DNA from 3 places in the Paenibacillus sp. FSL H8-0048 genome. Region 1 is predicted to be linked to each of the others. Evidence: predicted binding sites of a transcription regulator. Region 1 holds the regulator's gene; each other region holds the start of a gene.
What was found. Region 1 encodes NrdR, which represses ribonucleotide reductase genes. Its sites were predicted from a motif close to AACACNATATATNGTGTT; they were not measured.

Region 1 (7,304 bases):
TTGAAGTTGTTGTTTTTCGGGCATCGTCCATTCTGCTTTACCTTTAGTCTCAAAAATCCCTTCAACCGATTTTCTTTTTCCATAGGCCGGATACCCTTTATACACAGGATTTCTAAGAATAAAGTTCACAGCAGCAGTGTTCCATTTACCTCCGGTAGAAGTGGGGATTGTATTTTCATTAAGAAACTTAGCAATTCGATTACTTCCAAAACCCTCTTTTATCACCATATTGAACATCTGTTTGACGATGGTAGCTTGTTCTTCATTTATTTCCAGCTTCATCAGCTCTTTGCCTTTCTTATTTTTAATTCCTGAAGGTGTTAACCGGTATCCGAATGGGGCAGTGCCACCTCTAAATGCACCATCTTCGGCCATTTGTGTATGTTTTTCATCAACGCGCATCGAAGTTTTTTGAGATTCGTTATTCGATTGCCAGAATCTAAGGAAGTTTGTTATGTCATGCCCTTCGTCTGTAAATTCTTGTTGACCTTCTTTTACTGACCAGACTTCAATTCCCATTGAGTTGAACCATTTTAATAACAGAGGAGTTTCATATGTCCTTCTTCCTAATCTGTCGAACATGAAACAAAGCAATACATCAAAGTGACTATTTTCTGCATCATATCTAGCACGTTGAATTTCATCTCTGTCCTCATTCGCTGTCTTATATCCAGAAACGCCTTTCTCCGTATACTCTTTTACCAACATCCAACCCTTACTATTAATAAACTCTTGACAAGCCCTACGTTGCATAGGAATATCATTTCCTTCAAGCTGCCCCTTTGTTGATACTCTGTAAAATGCTGCGACCCGCCTCTTATCCCCCATATCGAAAGACCTCCCATCAGTCATATATACTACCATATTTTAATCCTTATTATTCTTTTTGTAAATAATGTTGACTGAGAAATATATTTATGATATATTATTTCTTGTGAGAAAAACGAATGGGGAATTAGTTCAGTGGGAGAACGCTTCGCTGGCAGCGAAGAGGTCAGGGGTTCGAATCCCCTATTCTCCACCATTCCATGGACTCTTAGCTCAGTTGGTAGAGCAGTAGACTCTTAATCTATTTGTCCAGGGTTCGAGCCCCTGAGAGTCCATCACATTTTTAAAGACCCTGACCAGGGTCTTTTTTTTGTTCAAATTAAAGCCCCTCAATCCTATACGTTCATAAGCAATTCAACACAATCATTTCAAATGTGTTCGGTTTTTCGCATACAGACTGACAGTATAATTTCCTATACAACACAACAAATAAGGCACCCATCGGTTCATTCACCAATAAGTACCTAGTTCATTTGTGTGGCTGTCCCGTACACCCCATAGCAGCCCACCCGGAAACTGGCCCTTTAACCCAAGACCAACCCCTTCATTCCCCAAACCCCTTACAGCCCCTCCAGCTCCTCCGTGTTCTTGGACAGCAATCCCTTCAGTTCCTTCATGAACATGTTAATGTCCTTGAACTGGCGGTACACGGATGCGAAGCGGACGTAGGCTACCTCGTCAACAGGGTAGAGCTGCTCCATGACCAGCTCGCCGATCTGGCGGCTCTCGATCTCGGCGAGGGCGATGCCGCGCAGGCTTTTCTCCACCTCGGATACGATGACCTCCAGACGCTCTACAGGAACCGGACGCTTCTCGCAGGCACGGATCAGGCCGCGAAGGATTTTGTCACGGCTGAACTCTTCACGGCTGCCGCCTTTTTTGATCACAATCAGGGGGGTCTCTTCAATCATCTCGAAGGTGGTGAAACGGCGGCTGCACAGCTCGCATTCCCGCCTGCGGCGGATGGACTTATTCTCATTGGCCGGGCGCGAGTCCAGGACTTTGGTATTGGTGTGGTCGCAGTAAGGACATTTCATAAGCTTCTTCACTTCCTCATCATTAGAATGGATTGGCCCGGTCCCTTGATACACAAGGGCTATTCGGGCATCATTTAATTTCCAGAAAACACCGTTTATTTGTTGTTATGAATCTGACATGTCCGGCACATAATACAGTTACCAACCGATAGGAGGTGAACAGCAATGAGCCAAAATAACAACTCCAATAACCTGGTAGCTCCAAACTCACGCGGTGCCTTGGAACAACTGAAATATGAAGTTGCCCAGGAACTAGGTATCACCCTCTCCCCAGACGGATACCAAGGCAATAAAACTTCTTACGAAAACGGTTCGATCGGTGGTTACATCACTAAACGTCTTGTAACCCTGGCTGAACAGCAATTGGCAGGTCAGTACAAATAAGTACAAATAACCTGCTAAACACGACATAAGCTTGCCTAAGAAGTATCGAACGGCCTCCGGCCGTTTGATGCTTCTTTTTACATAAGAGCAACAGAAGTAACAAGCACCTAGAACTCACTGTAGAGCTCAGTGTATTGATCATAATAATAAATCACGCGTTGCACGTAATGACGGGTCTCACCGAACGGAATATCCTTCACAGAGGCTTCTGTTCCGTCCCACTGCCCTTCATCCAGCCAGCTCTGCACCTTGCCGGGTCCGGCATTGTAGGCGGCGATAACTGCTATACGGTTGCCGTCAAACTGCTTAGAGAGCGTAGACAAATACCAGGTGCCCAGTTCAATGTTGGACGAGGGCTCTTCCTTCAGCCGTTCCAGCGATACCTCAGGAAGCTTGGCCTTTTCGAGCGCCCACTTGGCGGTATCCGGCATCAGCTGCATGAGTCCCAGCGCGCCTTTTTTGGATTCACGGCCGGTCTTATAATTGGTCTCCACCCGGATGATGGATGCCACCAGAAACGGGTCCATCTCATACGTCCGGCTGTGCTGGCGGATCTCTGCTTTATAATGAATAGGATAAAACCATGACATCCAGTTGGAGCCTAGAAACAGAATCGCGGTGAAGCCGATGAACAGCAGCAGCAGGACTCTTTTTTTACGTAACCACTTCATCATATCAGGCCCAGCCTGTCCCACAACCGGGCAACCTGAAGCTCGGCAGACTGCAGATCACCGCTATTGTCGATCACAAATGTTGCTTTCCTGCGCTTAAGTTCAATATCCATCTGCGACCTCAGCCGGTCCTCAGCCTGCTCCAGCTTCATTCCGCTCCGCTCCATGAGGCGGGCTAACTGCACCCTCCTTGGGACATAGACCACAATAATCTGCTCAAATAAGGAATCCAGCTCTGATTCGTAGAGCAGCGGAATGTCGACAATGACCAGCCGCTGCGGATTCTCCTGCTCAAGCGCATACATTCTGTCCTTGATCTCCCTGCGGATTGCCGGATGGGTCAGGTTATTCAGTGTCTTGAGCGCCTCCGGGTCCCGGAAGACAATCTCACCAAGACCCGCCCGGTCCAGCGAACCGTCAGGCAGCAGGATGCGGTCTCCAAAAGCCTCCACCGCTGCCGCCAGCACCGGATGTCCGGGGAGCATCACCTCTCTGGCGATGACATCGGCATCCACCAGTGCAGCTCCCTTGCGGACAAACAGCGCAGACACGGTGCTTTTTCCCGAAGCTATGCCTCCGGTTAAGCCTATAATCATGTACTCACCTCATAATAACTTCATTATACCCATTACAATTAATAATATCGCGGGCAGCGCAGCCGCATGCTTCATCCAGTAGCTGCCGGATAATCTCAGTCCCGTCTTCATTCCCATCAGCAAAAAGGTTCCGCTGAATACAGCGATCATCAGCGAGGTGGACCACGGACTGAATCCGAGCAGTGCCGCACCAAGGCCGGCCCCAAAGGCATCCAGTGACAACGCGATCCCCAGAATCATGGCTTCCATGGAGGAAATACTCCCTGAAGCATCCATATCGGCGGAAGACGGCGTCCGGAGAATCTGTATCACCACGCCCAGATGGCGCAGCTCCAGCGAGAATACTGCCGGCTTCAGCACTGTCTCGGCACTTTGTACGGAAGCAGCCGTCTCCAGTATGGTCTCCTGTCCAGGCACTGTCTCTCCCTGCTCCTTCTCCTTCTGCGTCAGCATCTGGAACAGGGACCAGCAGCCCATCAAGACGAGAATAACCGCTCCGACACTGGAAGCGGCATTCGGAGAGACTACATTGGCCAGCAGCACGCCCACTTGCATAGAACCATAAATGACGACCCCTGAACAGAGCGAAATAATGATAATGGAGAGCAGGGGAATTTTCATTTTACGCAGTCCATATGTAATGCCTACACCAAATCCATCCAGACTAAGCGCAAACGCAAGCAACAGCAAAGACAACAATGGGCTCAGCACCCGCAATCCCTCCCGTGAAGAACCGGAGCCGGTGGATTAAGCATCCAAGCCGGAGCTCCGTTTCGCCATAATCAGCAATCTTCACACATTATATGGGCGGGACGGGCAGTAAGTGCCTGCCTTTATACAGAACGGTTATAACTCAGGTGTAACTGGCCCGGAAAAGGGCGGTAAATGCAGATGACTCTAAATAAAAATTACAGAATCAGTACAGGTACGGGCTGGCAGGTGGGACAATAATGCGTTCCCCGTCCGCCGACTACGCTCTTCTCAATCAGCGTACCGCAGGTGGCACACGGCTGATCCTTACGTCCATAGATCTTGTGCTGATCCTGATAGCTTCCGCTCTCCCCCTGGCCGTTGACATACGACTTCACGGAGGAGCCTCCGGCATTCACAGCCTCTGTCAGTGTTGCGACAATAGCATGGTGCAGCCTGGCCAGCTGATCCTCGGTGAGGGACTTCGCGGTCTCCTCCGGGTGGATTCCTGCACGATGCAGAGACTCATCTACATAAATATTGCCGATACCTACTATATATTCCTGATTGAGCAGCAGCGGCTTGATCTTGGTGCTCCGCTTCGCGACAATCTCTTTGAACCGTTCCAGCGTGAAATCGGCATCCAGCGGCTCCTGCCCCAGCTTGTTCAGCGGCTTCAGCTGCAGATCCTCTCCCGGCTGGAACAGATGCATCGTCCCGAATTGGCGCACATCCGTATAACGCAGCTCTGTCCCGTCTGTGAAATGGAAAATAACATGCGTATGCTTGTCCAGCAGCTCGCCCTCACGGTAGACGCCGTAACGGCCCTCCATCCGCAGATGGGAGACCATCACCAGCCCGTCAAATACGAAACGCAGGAACTTGCCTCTGCGTTCAACTGTAACCACACTATGGCCTGCCAGCATATGGGCAAAGGCCTGAATATCATCCGGGCGCTGAATAATCCGCGGCAGCCGGACGGTGACATGCTCTATCTGCTTGCCTGTAATTAACTCATTAAGTGTTCTTCTGACTGTTTCGACTTCCGGCAATTCCGGCATCATGGCTCACCTCCACTCCATTATACCGGATATCTTCCATGTACGGGGAGCCTATTTCGCTTCGTACCAGTTGCTTCCATAACTTACCTCTGCCTTCAGCGGAACTGACAGCTGCAGCGCTCCGGCCATCACCTCGGGCAGCAGCTGCTTCATCTGCTCCAGCTCCTCCTCCGGCACCTCGAATACCAGTTCATCGTGTACCTGGAGCAGCATCCGGCTCTTCAGGCCGCGCTCATGCAGTGCCTTGTCCATATGAACCATGGCCAGCTTGATAATATCCGCAGCGGTTCCCTGAATCGGCGTATTCATCGCCGTACGTTCTGCAAAGGAACGCAGATTGAAGTTCTTCGCATTAATCTCCGGCAGATAACGGCGGCGTTCCAGCAGCGTAGTCACATACCCCTGCTTACGGGCCTCGACCACAATATCATCCATATAACGGCGCACACCTTGGAACACCTCGAAATACTGTTCAATGAACCGGGCTGCCTCCTTACGGGGAATGTTCAGGTTCTGCGACAGGCCGTAATCGCTGATGCCGTACACAATCCCGAAGTTAACCGCTTTGGCGGACCGGCGCATATTACTGTCCACACTCTCCGCAGGGACGCCGAATACGTCCATCGCGGTCTTGGTATGAATATCCATATCCTCGACAAAAGCTTCCTTCATCCGCTCATCGCCCGAGATATGTGCCAGCACACGCAGCTCGATCTGCGAGTAATCCGCTGCCAGAATCGACCAGCCCGGCTCGGAGGGCACGAATACCTTACGGAGCTTGCGGCCCTCTTCGAGCCGGATTGGAATATTCTGCAGGTTCGGGAACTGGCTGCTGAGCCGGCCCGTAGCAGCAATCGTTTGCCGGTAGAAGGTATGCACCTTGCCCGTCTCCGGCGAAATTTCCTTCATTAAACCTTCGACATACGTAGATTGCAGCTTGGCCAGGGTGCGGTATTGCAGAATCAGGCGCACGGCGTCATGATAAGGCGCAAGCTTTTCCAGTACCTCGGCATCGGTCGAATATCCGGTCTTCGTCTTCTTCACAACCGGCAGACCGAGCTTCACGAACAGAACCTCGCCCAGCTGCTTCGGAGAATTCAGATTGAATTCGGTTCCGCAGGCGGCGTAAATCTCAGTGACCAGCCGGGAGATTTGGGCTTCGAATTCCTTGCCGAGCTGAATGAGATCATCCTTATTCACAGCAATGCCCTGCTTCTCCATATCAGCGAGAATCCGTGACAGCGGCATCTCCAGGTCCTGGAACAGACCGGTCATGTCCGTCTTGTCCAGCTCCTCCTGCTGCTTCTGCACAATGCCAAGCACAGTCGCACTCTTGCGGGCGACATGCTCACCGAGAATTGCAAGCTCAGGAATTCTATATTTGGCCCCTTTGCCGAAAACATCCTCATCCGGCGACAAGCGGGGCAGGCCGTATTTCGTTGTCAGGTCATTCAGATTCTGGCTCGCTTCCGTCGGGTCCAGCAGGTAAGCGGCCAGCTGAACATCGTTAGCGGCTCCGGCAAAAGCAATTCCCTGCCAATGCAGAGCCAGATCGGCCCGGTGCAGATCATACCCGCTCTTCGGCGCCTGCTCATCACCGAGCCAGTCCCGCAGAGGTGCTGCCGCCGGACTTTTCAGCAGGGCAAAAGGCACAAAATAATGCTGCTCCGGCGAAGACAGCCCGAGGCCGATCACTTCAGCACGGTGCGGGTTCTCCCCGTTAGATTCCACATGCAGGGCGGAGATGCCCGGCAGTGCCTGAATCAGCTGCTCTATTCCGGCTTCGTCAACGAGGGTAATCGTCAGCTCAGCCGCTTCCACTGCTGCGGGGCTGGACAGACTGCCGTCCGCCCCATGCGAATAGGCGCTGAGCGACAGCCGCTCCAGCAGGGACTTGAACTCCAGCTTTGCCAGGGCAGGGCCCGCCGTATCGGCAGCAATACCGCTGAACACCATATCCTCCCAGGTATGTTCAAGCGGAACCTCACGGTAGATCGTCGCCAATTTTTTGCTCATAATGGCGCTGTCCGCATGCTC
Region 2 (7,304 bases), 4.2 Mb from region 1:
GAAATACCCTGGTCGATATGAGGCTGAATCTCCGCGATCAGATCAATGACCTTGAACTGGTCCATCTGGTAGGCGGATTTATAATAGAACACATTGTCCGGACGCAGGTAAGGCATCGGATAGTAGGTGGTCGAGTTGGCATACGTGCGGGTCTCGATCTGCTCTACAATCGGCATGACACTGGAGGTAGCATTCTGGATGTACGAGATGCTCGCAGTCGGCGCAATTGCCAGACGGTAGGCATGGTACAGGCCGTGCTTCATCACCTTGTCACGCAGCTCTTTCCAATCCTCTGTAGTAGGAATGGTGATGCCCTCGAACAGCTCCTGCGCTTTTGCCGTAACCGGACGGTAGTCTGTAGTCAGATAACGGTCGAAATACACGCCGCTGGCGTAGTCGGACTGCTCGAATCCATAGAACGTTTCGCCGGTCTCAGCGGCAATCTCCATGCTTTTCTCAATGGAATGGAAGTTCATCGTCATGAAGAAGGTGCGTGCGAAATCACGGGCCTGCTCACTCTCATAAGCGACTTTATTCTTGGCAAAATAACCATGCAGGTTCATTACGCCCAGACCCACGGAGTGCATTTCCTTGTTCGCCTTAGCCACGCCTGGAGCGTTGGAGACAGTTGTCATATCGCTGACAGCCGTCAGTGCGAGCATGCCCTCATGTACGGATTCACGGATCTTACCGTGCTCCATCACGTTCACGATGTTGAGGGAAGCCAGGTTGCAGCTGATATCGCGGCGGATCTCGTCCTGCTGTCCGTAGTCGTTAATCTCCGAAGTCTCCTGCAATTGGAAAATCTCCGTGCACAGGTTCGACATCTTGATCTGGCCCACACCCCGCAGGGCATGAGCAGCATTGGCGTTGCTCTTGTTCATAATATATGGATAGCCCGATTCAAGCTGAATCATGGCGATCTTGGTCAGCATGTCGCGTGCGCTCATGGCGATTCTTTTCTTCACACGCGGATCGGCAAGCAGGGTATCATACATGACATCCAGGTCCATGTCATCCAGATGCGTACCATACGCCTGGTAGACCGTGTAAGGAGCGAACACATGCAGCGGCTGATTATCCTGCGCCAGCTTATAGAAGCGGTTAGGCACGATCAGGCCGATAGACAACGTCTTCAGGCGTGTCCGTTCGTCGGCGTTAATCTTCTTGCTGTCCAGGAACTCCAGTACATCCCAGCCAAAAATATTATAATAAGCCGCACCCGAACCCTTACGCTGGCCCATCTGGTCCGCATAGGAGAAGCCGTCTTCCATGAGCTTCAGGACAGGCATGATGCCTTTGGCCGCATCCTCGACACCCTTAATCGTCTCGCCGCGCGAGCGCAGCTTGGACAGATTGACGGCAACGCCGCCCCCGATTTTTGACAGCTGCATGCAGGTATTCAGCACATAGTTGATCGAATTGAGCGAGTCATCCATTTCCAGCAGGAAGCAGGAGACCATCTCGCCGCGGCGGCTTTTGCCGGCATTGAGGAAGGTTGGTGTCGCCGGCTGCAGGCGCTGTTCCATCATCGAGCGCGCGAGAGTACAGGCAGTTTCCACGTTGCCCCGTCCCAGATGCAGAGCCACTACCGCTACGCGGTCCGGATAATGCTCCAGGTACTGCTTACGGTCATTGGTTTTGACGGCATAGTCGGTATAGAACTTGGAAGCCGCCATATAGGAAGGGAAGCGGAAATTATATTCATGGGCGATCCGGTAGACATCCTCCATCTCAGCAGCGGAGTAGCGGTCGTACAGGTCCTCGTAGTAGTCATTTGCAATCATATAATCAATCTTGGCTTTCGTATCTGTGAAGGTCAGGCTGCGCCGCTCCACATCCTGCATGAACTCGGCTACTGCCTCCTGGTCCTTATCCAATTGGAAAAAGCCGCTTTCGTCTCTCTTCATCAACATGTTGTTCAATTCAATATGCCGCAACCCGGTCCACCTCCTGTTTTATGCGCTGTACGTCCCCGAAGGTTCCAGACAATTCAAACTTGCCGACCACCGGTACGTTGTAACGCTGTGCAATCAGATCTGCGCTGTGCGCGTATAGCTCACCCCAGTTTTTGTTGCCGCTTGCGGCGATGCCCTTCAGCCTGGAATGGTTTCGTTCAAGGAATGTTGACACCTTCTCTGGAATCTGTCCAAATCCGGTAGTGTATGTAACAAGCACGTAAGGCTCGTCGATCGTCATATGCTCTTCGATTTGAACCGCCGGAAGCTTCAATTTATTAATGAATCTTCTAACGTTGCCGGTCTTGGAATCGTAAGCAATCAACATGGCTCCTAACCTCCTATAACATGTAGCCCATTCTACTTGACAAATGAAGAATAGCGGTTTTACTAGATTTATGGGCTTAGCTCTTATATACACTATATTTAGTAATGCTTAATCATTTTATATACCATATATTGAAAAGTCAAGCGGTGAACAAGCCCTCACAGCCGCCCAAAATGCCTCTCTAAATCGCCAATCCCACGCCCCGCCTGCATTCTATTCTCTTATAATTAATTAGTATTTTTTTTAAGCATTTTGCTGCGTTGAGGAATGGCTCGAACGGGGCATTTGGAGAAGGGGAAGCGGCTATAAAATTTGAAAGCGCTCTGCCGTCGGCGGATGGAGTTTTGATGGCACTTCTTACATTAGACGCTGCTCCAATTTTTTGGGGGATCAGATCTGTTGTATTTTGTACACTTGATTTCAGCTAACAGGGGCTAATTGAGCAGATTCTCGAAATTCTAATGCAGGAACTGCAATCAGTACATTCAGCAAACAATAATTGATGGCGAGGGCGGCGTGCCCCAAGATTTTCAATAACAGGGAACCATATCGGTCGGCAGGAGTCTTATTAGGTGAGAGGGGAGAGAACATGCAGAGTAAAGAACTAACGTATAGCATGACCTGTGCCTCATCGGTATCGCTGCGTGAGATGATGGAGACCTACGGGCAGGATGTATGGAATTATGCTTTTTTCTTAACCCGCAGCCGGGAGCAGGCGAATGATATCAGCCAGGAGGTATTCCTCAAGGCCTACAAGAGCATCGGCAAGTACCGGGGACAGTCCACTCTGAAAACCTGGCTGCTCACCATTACCCGCAACACCGCGTTCAGCTTAAGGAAGAGCAGCTTCTGGCGGAGGTTCGTTCCGCTGGGCAGCCATCAGGATAAGGGGGGTGCCTTGTCCGCAGAACAAGAGGCTATCGGCAATCAGTATGCGAACCGCATCTGGGAGATCATCATGGAGCTGCCGGACAAGTACCGGGAGGTGCTGGTGCTGGATATTCAGCAGGATCTGTCAGTCGCTGAGCTGTCCGCGCTGCTTGGAATCGCGCAGGGGACGGTCAAATCCAGGCTCGGACGGGCCAGAATGAAAGTGAGAGCAGCGATGAAGGAGGAAGACCAGTGAAGACAAGACAAGAGCATGAGCAAGTGAAGGTGATGAGCGGGGAGAAGGACTGGTATAAGCAAGCCGGACGGAGTCCGCTTGTAGAACCGGGATTCACGCCACAGCTTATGGCGCGGATTGAAGAGGCTGCCCATGAATCCTCTAATCGTACAAGCCGCCGCCGCTTCAGCCGTATGGCTGCCTTCGGCGGACTGGCAGCCATCCTGCTGCTTGGCGCGCTGGTCTGGCCATTTGGCCCAGGGGCCGGGCTTGATCCGGCAGGGAGGCTCGCAGCGGTCTTTAAGCCTGACTCGGGAGCGGCTGTGGTGCAGCCGGCGGTGTCACCTTCGGCTACTCAGAACGCTGCTTCACCAGCATCGCCGCAAGCTTACAACCCGCCGGTTGGTTCTGCAGAGTTCGAGCTTGGCGGAAGGAAGTATTACATGCCCTTATCGTTGGACAGAGATAAGACCCGTGCGCGTGCCGTTGAGACCAACGCCGGGATTGTCTGGTCGCCCCCGCCTCCGATGGTCAATTACAGCAAGCCCAAGTACACCCATCCTACGGAACCTTACACATTGTATCTGTCACCAAAAGGCCAGTCCGAGCTATCTGAAGCTACGGCTAAACGGATCTACACCTTACCGCTGTATGCAGGCGGTTCGCAGCGTTATTATGAGCTTACGGGGATCTGTGATGGAGGGGACTATATAGTGCTGGGTATCGGGACGATCACCTTGGGGAAAGGGATAGGAATGACACCTGAAAAGTTAACCGTTTTGAATTTAAAATCAGCCGCAGCAGGTGAAACAATAACCCCGCAGGAACTGTTAGATTTAAGCAGCTTAGGTGACAAATATTCCTTGTACAGATCCTTTATTGCTATTGATAAATATAATAGCGAGATGCTGCTTGTATATTACAGTGATGATAAAAAGAATGGTTATGACATTCATGGCAATCTGTACGATATTGCTACTGGAGCGGTACAGAATATAAACAGCAAAATTGGCATGGATGTTCAAGGCCAGCAGCAGACGGCAATTTATGAAGTAAACGGGAAGAAGCGGAAAGCGGATGTCGTTTTGCTCCTCGGTCAGCAGTGGTATTATGATTGGTTTTATCAGGAGCACGGACAGCAGATTGATCCTGCCAAGACAGGGAAGTGACGGGGCTCCTAATTATTTTACGTGGATCTTATAGATAATTTACTAAAAAAAAGCTATACTTTTTGATAATCTCTCTAAGTAAACTTGGTTAATGTTTACTTCTGGAGTGGATATCGAAGAGTGGAGCGGGATCAATGAAGAAGCTGACTATTGAGGATGTGGCCCAGAAAGCGGGTGTATCGAAAAGCACAGTCTCGCAGTTTTTGAATAAACGGTTCAAGTATATGAGTGAGGCGACCAAAAACCGTATTGCGGAGGTTATCGATGAGCTGAACTACCAGCCTAACGGGCTTGCCCGCAGCCTTAAGCAGAACCGCACGCATATGGTTGGCATTATTGTGGCCAATATAGATTATTCGCTGTCCATTCAGTGCATCCGGGCGATTGAGAATGAGCTGCAGCGTCACGGCATCCAGGTGATTATCTGCAACTCGGATGAGAATGCGGACAAGGAGAATACCTATGTGGAGACGCTGGTTGCCCGTCAGGTGGATGGCCTGATTATTTTCCCGGCGGGAGATCAGCCTGCGCCTTACACAAGGTTAATTGAAGCAGAATATCCGCTGGTCTTCATGGACCGGCTGGTTGACGGCATTACGACCCAGAGCCTGCTGCTGGATAATGAAATGGCGGTAAAGACTGCTATCCGGGAACTGACCGGCCACGGCCATGAAGCGATTGCTATTCTATCCCTGCCGCTTGGCGTACATGCGATTACCCCGCGTAAAGAGCGAATGAGCGGGTACAAAAAAGCGATGGAGGAAGCAGGTCTGCCGCTGCTAGATTCGTATATGCGCAGTGTGTCGCGCGAAGATATCGCTTCCGCACTGGACGAGCTGCTGCAGCTGCCCCAGCCGCCGACAGCGCTGCTTGCCGCCAATGATCTGGTGCTGGGCGAGGTCCTTAAATATGCGAACCGTAAGGCCATCTCCATCCCCGGCCAATTGTCAGTGATCGGCATTGACGATGCGGAATTCGCCCGGATCTATAATCCCGATATTACAACGATCCGCCAGCCCGCCTACGAGATGGGGATGCAGGCAGCGAAGATCATGCTCTCCTTGATCAACGACACGGACGGCGCGATCCCCATCACCTACAGATTCCCGCCTTCCTTGCAGCAGGGCGATTCAGTGCAGCCTCCCGCTTAGCCGGAATAGCAACAGGCGGTATGAACGTCCCCGTAAGGCTTTATTTTGCCCGGATGCCGCGAACCTTTTCGGGCCTCCGAAAAGACCGGAAAACCGCTAAAAACCTTGATTTAAGGATTTTAGCGGTTTTTTAATTGATTAGGAAATCGTGATTTTCGTTCGATGCGGTGGAGGCGTGTGAGCTGGATATGGTCGAAAAACCGACCACAATGGGGATGCCGCAGTCATTTTGTTGTTTCCCCCTTCCTGGACTTAACTTCTGCTGTCTAACGAGCAAGTTATCTTGACGCCGGGCCGCAGCAGCCGTATGGTACAAGTGACAAGAACCGACAACCAAAGGGAGGTACAGGGTACATGCTTCAGAAGGGAATGTTATGAATACATTGACAGCCTATGGCCGCAAGCTCTGGCGGCAGATCGCCGGCAGGTATTACCGGATATCCATCAAACAGAGAATTCTGTTCTCGTTCATCGTGCTGATCACACTGTCCATCGGTGCAATGGGCACCTTCTCGTATTGGATTGCCGCGCAGGAGATCGAGGATAACGCCTACGCCGGCAGCCGGGAGACGGTAAGCAAGACGGCACAGCTGCTGGATTCCCGCCTGAATGATGTGGCGCTGTCCGTGCAGTCCCTGATGCTGAGCGATGCGTACCGCAAAATGATGCTTGATGTGTTCAGCCACGATGTGTCAAATTACTATGTGCATCTGTCGGATCTGCAATATGTGCTCTCCCAGGCAACGTTCAACCAGCCGATCATTGAGAATGTGCTGATCGTTACCCCGATTGGCGATTTCTATTCCACTACGCAGATCCGGGCGCAGGACAACTCGTTCTACGGTTCGGAATTATATGATCTGAGCAAGGAGCAGCCGGGCGGCTACTGGGCCAAAGGACATTATGACCGGTTGTTCACAGGCAACCAGCGGGTGGTCTCCTTCGTAGTCAGGGGGATTTATGAATACCCTTACACGCCGATCAGTAATGTATTTATTGTGGTCAATATCAGGGAGGGCCGGATAGATGAGCTGCTGAATACAGGCCGAGAACAAGCAGGGAGGAATTATTATCTGGTGAGCAGGGAAGGAGAGGCGGTGGTGGAGTCCCGCTGGCCGTTCCGGGGCAGGTTCCCCTGGAAGCCGGTGCTTGCCGAAGCCGGGACAGCAGCCGATCCGCAGGATCACTATTACAGCTACGGAGGCAAGGAATATCTGGTTAATTATACAGGCTCAGCCTCATCGCCAGACTGGATCATCTCCGGGATGCAGTCACGGGACCAGCTGCTGGGCAAGCTGCAGCGGGTGCAGCGCATCACCCTCTATGTCATCGTTGTTTTCCTGCTGGCCACCTGGCTGATCTCCAATCAGCTGACATCTGTGCTGCTGAAGCCGCTGTTCAAGCTGCGGCGGCTGATGCGCAGAGTCGAAGAGAACCAGCTCAGTGTGGTGTATGAGAGCCGTTATGAGGACGAGGTGGCCCAGGTCGGCTTTCAGTTCAACCGGATGATGTCGGAGATTAAGACGCTGATCGCGGATGTGAAGACCAAGGAGGAGGGTAAACGGCATGCAGAGATCCGTGCCCTTACGGCGC
Region 3 (7,304 bases), 320 kb from region 1:
ATACAGCGTTCTGTTATCCGTAGTGATTTTCCAGACAGGCAGCATTGGAGCATAGAGCGCTGTAACCCCGATGGCACCATAAGAATTAGAGGGTATCAGTCCTTGCTGCACCAGATACTGGCGCAGTTCAGTCATACTATAAGGGAGGCCATCGGTTCCGGCTCCGTATTCGCTAAGCAGATAGCCGCCCTGATCCGCAGCGGAGATAATGAGATAGCCGATCCGCTGTCCGCTGCTCATTACATTGACCAGCCAACTCCGTGTTCCCGGACCAAGAGGGTAGACCTCCGTGCCGGCATCCTTCCATTCCTTAAAAGGAGCATTCGCCGAGAGCTGATTCATCGTCTGCTGGGTGAAGGCCTTCAGCGTTTCCGGCGCTGGAATCGGCTTCATTTCAAGTCCCGGAAGAACCTCCTGCGTAACGGCCTGCATCACGGTCGTCCGGCTGGCTTGTGATGCTAGTGCCTGAGGAGAGGATGCGCTGGCAGCCAGCAGAGTCAGTCCAAGAATCAGACAGAGGAGCAGGCGGCCACGCCGCCGGGAGCTCTTTTGCCTCGCAGTGATATTCATAGGTTCAGTCACCTTTCCTGTTCTTGAGGGAATTTACGCTTCTTACTGTTCATTGTAGGGGACAAGCCCTGAAAAGGCTGTTGCTTGCTGTCGCGCCGGGCGGCGGGAGTTTCGCTGTTTTTTTGCCTGCTTTTAGCGGACGGGGTCACATTCTATGTGCTGCGCAGATGAAACAATCCGTAAGTGACGGCAGAAACTGCAATCTGCGGCTCATACTGCCACGAGGTCTCCTGGCGGCGGCGGTTGAACTGCTCCTCTACGGCGAGGCGCTTCTCCTCATCCTGCTCCTTGAGCAGTTCTGCGTAGTAGATGTCCACGATGCTAAGCTCCAGCTCCAGCCGTTCGCGGGCTTCTTCCGCCCAGGTGTAATCCAGCAGTGCCAGCTTCGAGGTCAGATATCCCTCCAGCCGGTCGGCCCCGTCCGTTATCCCCAGCTCGAACGGCTGGACATGAATGTTCTCCGGCAGCCGCGGCGTCAGCTCCTTGCCGGCCAGCCGGGCCTCGAAGTCTGGAACGATCAGCCCGGTGGTCAAAGAGACCGCGATGAAATGCAGCTCCTCGCGCTTCAGGTCACAGGTCATCTCGACCTTGTAGCAGACCGCCAGCCACGGCTCGTAGGCGGCCGAGAACAGGGTGGTCCGCTGCCTGAGGCCAGGGTCCTCGAACAGCTGTAGGCACCGGCCTTCGTCCAGCGCCGCCGACCAGATCTGCCGCAGGCGCTTGCTGCCGTAGGTTACGTCCTCGCGGCGGATCATGCCCGGTCCGAGGCGCGGCAGCGCCGGGACGATGCCGAAGTACCGCGCGAGGATGCTGTCCTCCGGCGCAGCCGATACCCCGGGCGGCAGCGCCGCTCCCTGCGCCTGCGCTGCGCCAAGCGGCTCCGCAGCAGCTTCGGCATCCGCTGCCCCGGCCAGACCCGGCGGCGCTCCCGCCCCTGCCGGGCGGCTGGCCCCGCCGCGCGGGCGGGCCGCAGGCGCAGCGGCCTGCGCGGCCAGTTCATCGTACTTCTGCGGGTCGAAAACGAAGCTGAAGGACAGGGTCTCGGGATCTACGCCCGTGCGCTCCACGAAGCCCCAATAATAAGGGCGGTCCGTCAGCATCCGGTCCGCGCGCGGGGAGAGCTTCACCGTCACATGCAGCGGAGAGGATTCAAGAATGGTGCATTCGGTCGCTTCCAGATAATCCATGACCTGCTTGCGCACCTCTGTAGGCGTCAGCATCAGCCCAGCACCCCGCTATCATCCAGCCCCGCGTGGGTCAGTTCACTGAGCGAATCGCCGATCGTATCCAGCCCGCTGCGCAGCTCCTCGTCGCTGCCCGCTTCGAGCACGATTTTGTACAGGCTTTTCTCAAGCGAGCCCTTCTGCTCGAAGCGCTCCAGAATGACATCCAGCCCGCCGATGACCATCTCGAACATGTTGATTTTCTCATGCAGCAGGTGGAGGATATGCTCTTCAATCGTCCCTTCGGTGGAGAGGTTATAGATGACCACATCATTCTCCTGACCGAGCCGGTGGACCCGGCCGATCCGCTGCTCGACCCGCATCGGGTTCCACGGCAGATCGAAATTGATCATATGGTGGCAGAACTGCAGGTTGATCCCTTCGCCGCCGGCTTCGGTGGCAATCATCACCTGGGCGCGTCCGCGGAAGAGGTCCATCATCCAGTCTTTTTTGCCGCGGTTCATCCCGCCCGAGTACGTTACACATTGCAGTCCATGATCACGGAAATACTGAAGCAGATACTCCTGCGTGGCCCGGTATTCCGTGAAGACGATCACCTTCTCGTTCATATCGCGGATTAACTCCATCGTCTTCTCCGCCTTGGTATTCGTCTTGACCGTACGGATCGTCTGGAGCAGCCCCATCATCCGCTCACGCTTCGGCGAATCGGCAGGCAGCTTCTTGATCAGATTCACCAGCGTAACGAACACCGCATCCCGGCTGCTGCACACCTCGCGCTGAAGCGTGACCAGGGAGAGCATACTGCTGAGATTACCGCCTGCCTCCTGATACTGTTCTTTGACAAAAGCGGTCACGCCATCATACAGCGCCTTCTCCTCTGCGGAGAGGGTGAGGGGGATATTGCGCACCTTGCGCTTGGTGAAATTCACCGGGCCTTCGCCCCGGCGGTTGCGGATCATGACCTTGGACAGCTCGCCCCGGAGCTGAACCTCATTCTTGGGCTGACGCTTATCCACCACAAAATTGGCAGCAAAATCGCCCTGATTCCCGAGCTGACCCGGCTTGAGCAGCGTAATCAGATTGAACAGCTCGCCGAGATCGTTCTGCACGGGGGTGGCGGTGAGCAGCAGGCAATATTTTTTGCGGAGCTGCTGTACGAACTGATAATTGGTCGATTTCTTGTTCTTCAGCTTATGGGCTTCGTCGATAATCAGCATGTCATACTCCTGGCTCAGCAGCATTTCCTTATGCGGGTCACGCTTGGCTGTATCCATCGAGGCGACGACAATGTCATTGCCCCAGGAATAGGCTTTCTTTTGCGCTACGGCAGAGATTCCGAACTTCGTATTCAGCTCCCGCACCCATTGCAGGACAAGCGAGGCCGGCACCAGAATCAGAACTTTGCTCACCAGCCCGCGTACCAGATACTCCTTCAGCACAAGCCCCGCTTCGATGGTCTTGCCAAGTCCGACTTCATCGGCCAGAATCGCCCTTCCCGACATCTCGAACAGCACCTTGTGCGCCGTATCCAGCTGATGGGGAAGGGGAGACAGCCCGGACAGATGCTTCATACACTGCAGCTCATCGAAGCTGGTCACCAGCCCCGACTGCTCTCCCTGCACAGCAAGGCGGGATAAGCGCCAGTCGCCCCACGGCCCGCCTTTATCGAGTCTCGATTCCAGATCATGCAGCCAGTTACGCTCAAAAGATAGAGGAACAGGCAGCAGCGGCGCAGAAGTTACCTTCTCTTGGGGCAAGGAATTGCGGAATAATTGCGTCATGTTGCAGCCTCCTCCGTCGCAGTTTCATATCGAAATGCGTAGCAGTAGTATGCTCGTTTCAGAGAGATTTCATAACCAGAGGCGCATGGAATTCACAGAGGAACGCTGTAATCCGCCTTGAAAGCTTTCAGTTCCGGTGCCCTGCAAAAAAGCGAGAAAGAGGGAGGAAATGAGCCTTTCTTTTCCCAATTTTCCGTTATTCCTGCCTGGGGCTGCTTTTTCAAAAAAGACCTCTATCCACAACATGTGGTATAGTTTAAAAGTTAACGCACACCATATATTGTTACAAAAGCATGAAATTTAGCGGGTATGCGGATTTAATCCGGCAGTTTGTTATTGACAAAAGGAGCTTTCGCCGGACAAGCAGGCTGCGGCTGCCTTGCCGCCGGAAGCATGAACTATTACATTCCCGGGAGGTTTTGGTATTGAGTACAGTGGAACACAACAAGCGTCTAGAGGGTCTGAGCGAGAAAATATTCCTGGACCGTTACGCCTGGAAGGACGCGGACAGCAATAATGCCAAGGTAGGCGATGTGGTGCTGGTCCTGACCAAGGATGATCCGAAGTTCCCGACCAAGGAGGTCGGTGAAATTGTGGAGCGCACAGGCCGGATCGTTACGGTCCGAACCCGCAGCGGCGAGCTGGTGCAGTCGGATGTCGAGAAGCTGACGCTGAACATTGAGAAGACACCGGAGGAGATGTGGGACCGTCTTGCGGCTGCGATGGCCTCAGTAGAGAAGACGCCCGAGCTTCAGGAGGAGTGGACAAGCCGTTTCCGCTCCATTCTGGATGACTGGAAGCTGGTTCCCGGGGGGCGGATTGCGGCTGGCGCCGGAGCAAGCGAAGAGCTTACGTTATTCAACTGCTATGTCATTCCCTCTCCAAAAGACAGCCGTGGCGGCATCATGGAGACCCTCTCCGAGATGACCGAGATTATGGCCCGCGGCGGCGGGGTTGGCATCAATCTGTCCTCGCTGCGTCCGCGCCGCGCTATTGTCCGTGGGGTGAACGGTTCCTCCAGCGGCTCTGTGTCCTGGGGCGGCCTCTTCAGCTACACTACCGGACTGATTGAACAGGGCGGCAGCCGCCGCGGCGCGCTGATGCTGATGATTAACGACTGGCACCCGGATGTGCTGGACTTCATTACTGTGAAGCAGACGATGGGCCAGGTGACGAACGCCAACCTGTCTGTATGCGTGAGCAACAGCTTCATGAAGGCCGTGAAGGAGGATCTGGACTGGGAGCTTGTCTTCCCCGACACGACTGACCCGGATTACGACACCCTGTGGGACGGCGATCTCGATAAATGGAAGGCCGACAACCGCCGCGTCATTCCTTACCGTACCGTCAAAGCGCGCGATATCTGGCAGACGATTATCGAATCGGCCTGGAAATCGGCAGAGCCGGGCGTTGTTTTCATGGAGTATTATAATCAGATGTCTAATAGCTGGTATTTCAATCCGATCATATGTACCAATCCTTGCGGTGAACAGGGCCTGCCCGGCTGGGGCGTGTGCAACCTGTCTGCCGTCAATCTTTCCAAGTTCTACGATGCCGAAAACCATGATGTGGACTGGGCAGATCTGGCGAGAACAACCCGGTATTCCGTCCGCTTCCTGGACAATGTTATCGATAAGACGCCGTATCATTTCCCGGAAAATGAAGCGAACCAGAAGCTCGAACGCCGCGTAGGCCTCGGCACCATGGGACTGGCTGAGCTGATGATTAAGCTGAATATCCGCTACGGAAGCCCCGAATCGCTGGAGTTCCTGGACAAGCTCTACGGCTTCATGGCCCGCGAGGCCTATTTGGCTTCGGCTGAGATTGCAGGAGAGAAGGGCTCGTTCCAGGCGTTTGACACCGACAAATATCTGCAGAGCGGCTTCATGCGGAATATTACTGAGGTCTATCCGGAGGTTGGCGAATCGATCCGCAAGCATGGCATGCGCAACGTGACTGTTATTACCCAGGCTCCTACAGGCAGCACTGGAACTATGGTCGGAACATCTACAGGCATCGAGCCGTATTTCGCCTTCAAATATTTCCGCCAGAGCCGTCTCGGCTATGACGAGCAGTTCGTGCCGATCGCCCAGGAATGGCTGGAAGCCCATCCGGGAGAGGAGCTGCCGGAATACTTCGTCACTTCGATGGACCTGTCCGCCAAGGATCATATCCGTGCACAGGCCGCCATCCAACGCTGGGTGGACAGCTCGATCTCCAAGACCGCGAACTGCCCGTCCGACTTCACGGTGGAAGAGACCGCCGAACTGTATGAGATGGCCTTCGATCTGGGCTGTAAAGGCGTGACCATCTACCGCGATGGTAGCCGTGATGTGCAGGTACTGGAAACGGCGAAGAAGGAAGACAAGAAGGATGCTGGGGCAGAAGTTGAAACAGTGGAAAAAGAAGTCGAATCGGCAGCTCCGGCTACTGTGGCCGTAAAGCCAATGACTATGGAAGCTGCTCCGGGTCTACAGCCGGCGGCCAGCGGAGTGGACAAGCAATACAAGAAGCGCCCGCAGGTGCTGCGCGGAGCGACCTATAAGATCAACACGCCGTTCGGCATGGCGTATATCACGATCAATGACCTTGATGGCATCCCGGCCGAAATCTTCCTGAACGTGGGCAAGGCTGGCTCTGATGTCTTCGCCATGGCGGAAGCCCTGGGCCGCGTCTGCTCGCTGTTCCTGCGCTACGGCGACCACGGCGAGAAGGTCGGCCTGCTGATCAAGCACCTCAAGGGCATCGGCGGCTCTGGCGCTATCGGCTTCGGCGCGAACCGCGTCGAGTCCATCGCTGATGCGGTAGCCAAGGCCCTGGAGACCCATGTGCTGAACAATGCCGATGACGACCATATCCCAGCACCTATCGCGGCTACGCTGGAGCTTGATTTCAATGAGGCGCTGAGCGCTGAGCTGAAATCTACCGTTCCTGCGGCAGCCACCAACGATAACCACGGCGGTCATGACGCGCACAGCCACGCTACTGCTTCGCGGGATCTCTGCCCCTCCTGCGGCAGCGCCTCGCTGATTAATATTGAGGGGTGTAAGACTTGCGGGAATTGCGGGTATAGCCGGTGCGGTTGAGCCGAGGATAGAAGATTGTAACTAATACTGGCCCTCATCTTAATAACAAGGTGGGGGCTGTTTGACGTTCCAAAGAACATCAACCGCTTCCAAAAAGCTGTTGCTTTAAGCTTAAGTTTAAGGCGTACAATGATTTTAAGATTCTCTCTTATTGGCGGGATTCATGTAAATCGGAATAGATTATCTTACCGGAAATGGAGGTCTCGAGGTGAGTCAAAGACATTGGATTATTCAAGGAAAGAGCAGTAGTGGCGGAGACGGAGGCGCCGCTCGCTAACTTATTAAACGACCTGATAAGTGAATCTCCCTCTCCTTAACAGTCGCATGAACAACGCAGTTACCGTAGATGTTAATTTGACTCCAATAGGTCCACCTAGCAGTTAGATGGAAGCCCGGGTATGATTGATGACGATAGAATAAACTATGATGTGGCTGTCTTCAACGTAACCAAAAACCAACTTCATCCTCTGCTAAATACCTGCAAAATTAATCATACACCTTGTACTTTCAGCATGATCAACAATATAGTGAGGGATGTTTTGTGATAAAAAAGTGAAAATTTTTCAATCGACATTTAATGACAGATTTTGAATTTTATTAATGATAGGATTGATGATACAAAGTTTACTTAATTTGTTAATCTATCATTTGTGCTTATACATAAGACAAAACTTGAGTATGAG

Region 2: a site for NrdR is predicted at 2,375-2,392, ahead of nrdI (class Ib ribonucleoside-diphosphate reductase assembly flavoprotein NrdI). Genes of this name have one in related genera too.
Region 3: a site for NrdR is predicted at 3,805-3,822, ahead of NSU18_RS08065 (adenosylcobalamin-dependent ribonucleoside-diphosphate reductase). Genes of this name have one in related genera too.

Annotation. Positions count from the first base shown of each region.
Region 1 is NZ_JBBODF010000001.1:2,175,454-2,182,757, forward strand. It holds gene NSU18_RS09455 (recombinase family protein) at 1-828, opposite strand, end outside; tRNA gene NSU18_RS09460 (tRNA-Ala) at 950-1,024, shown strand; tRNA gene NSU18_RS09465 (tRNA-Lys) at 1,031-1,103, shown strand; gene nrdR (transcriptional regulator NrdR) at 1,389-1,865, opposite strand; gene NSU18_RS09475 (alpha/beta-type small acid-soluble spore protein) at 2,031-2,249, shown strand; gene NSU18_RS09480 (lytic transglycosylase domain-containing protein) at 2,357-2,920, opposite strand; gene coaE (dephospho-CoA kinase) at 2,920-3,516, opposite strand; gene ytaF (sporulation membrane protein YtaF) at 3,526-4,227, opposite strand; gene mutM (DNA-formamidopyrimidine glycosylase) at 4,425-5,267, opposite strand; gene polA (DNA polymerase I) at 5,319-7,304, opposite strand, start outside.
Region 2 is NZ_JBBODF010000001.1:6,384,784-6,392,087, forward strand. It holds gene nrdE (class 1b ribonucleoside-diphosphate reductase subunit alpha) at 1-1,940, opposite strand, end outside; gene nrdI (class Ib ribonucleoside-diphosphate reductase assembly flavoprotein NrdI) at 1,927-2,286, opposite strand; gene NSU18_RS27715 (RNA polymerase sigma factor) at 2,876-3,412, shown strand; gene NSU18_RS27720 (hypothetical protein) at 3,409-4,560, shown strand; gene NSU18_RS27725 (LacI family DNA-binding transcriptional regulator) at 4,695-5,711, shown strand; gene NSU18_RS27730 (cache domain-containing sensor histidine kinase) at 6,086-7,304, shown strand, end outside.
Region 3 is NZ_JBBODF010000001.1:1,850,727-1,858,030, reverse strand. It holds gene NSU18_RS08080 (hypothetical protein) at 1-570, opposite strand, end outside; gene NSU18_RS08075 (YqhG family protein) at 723-1,793, opposite strand; gene NSU18_RS08070 (DEAD/DEAH box helicase) at 1,790-3,535, opposite strand; gene NSU18_RS08065 (adenosylcobalamin-dependent ribonucleoside-diphosphate reductase) at 3,961-6,621, shown strand.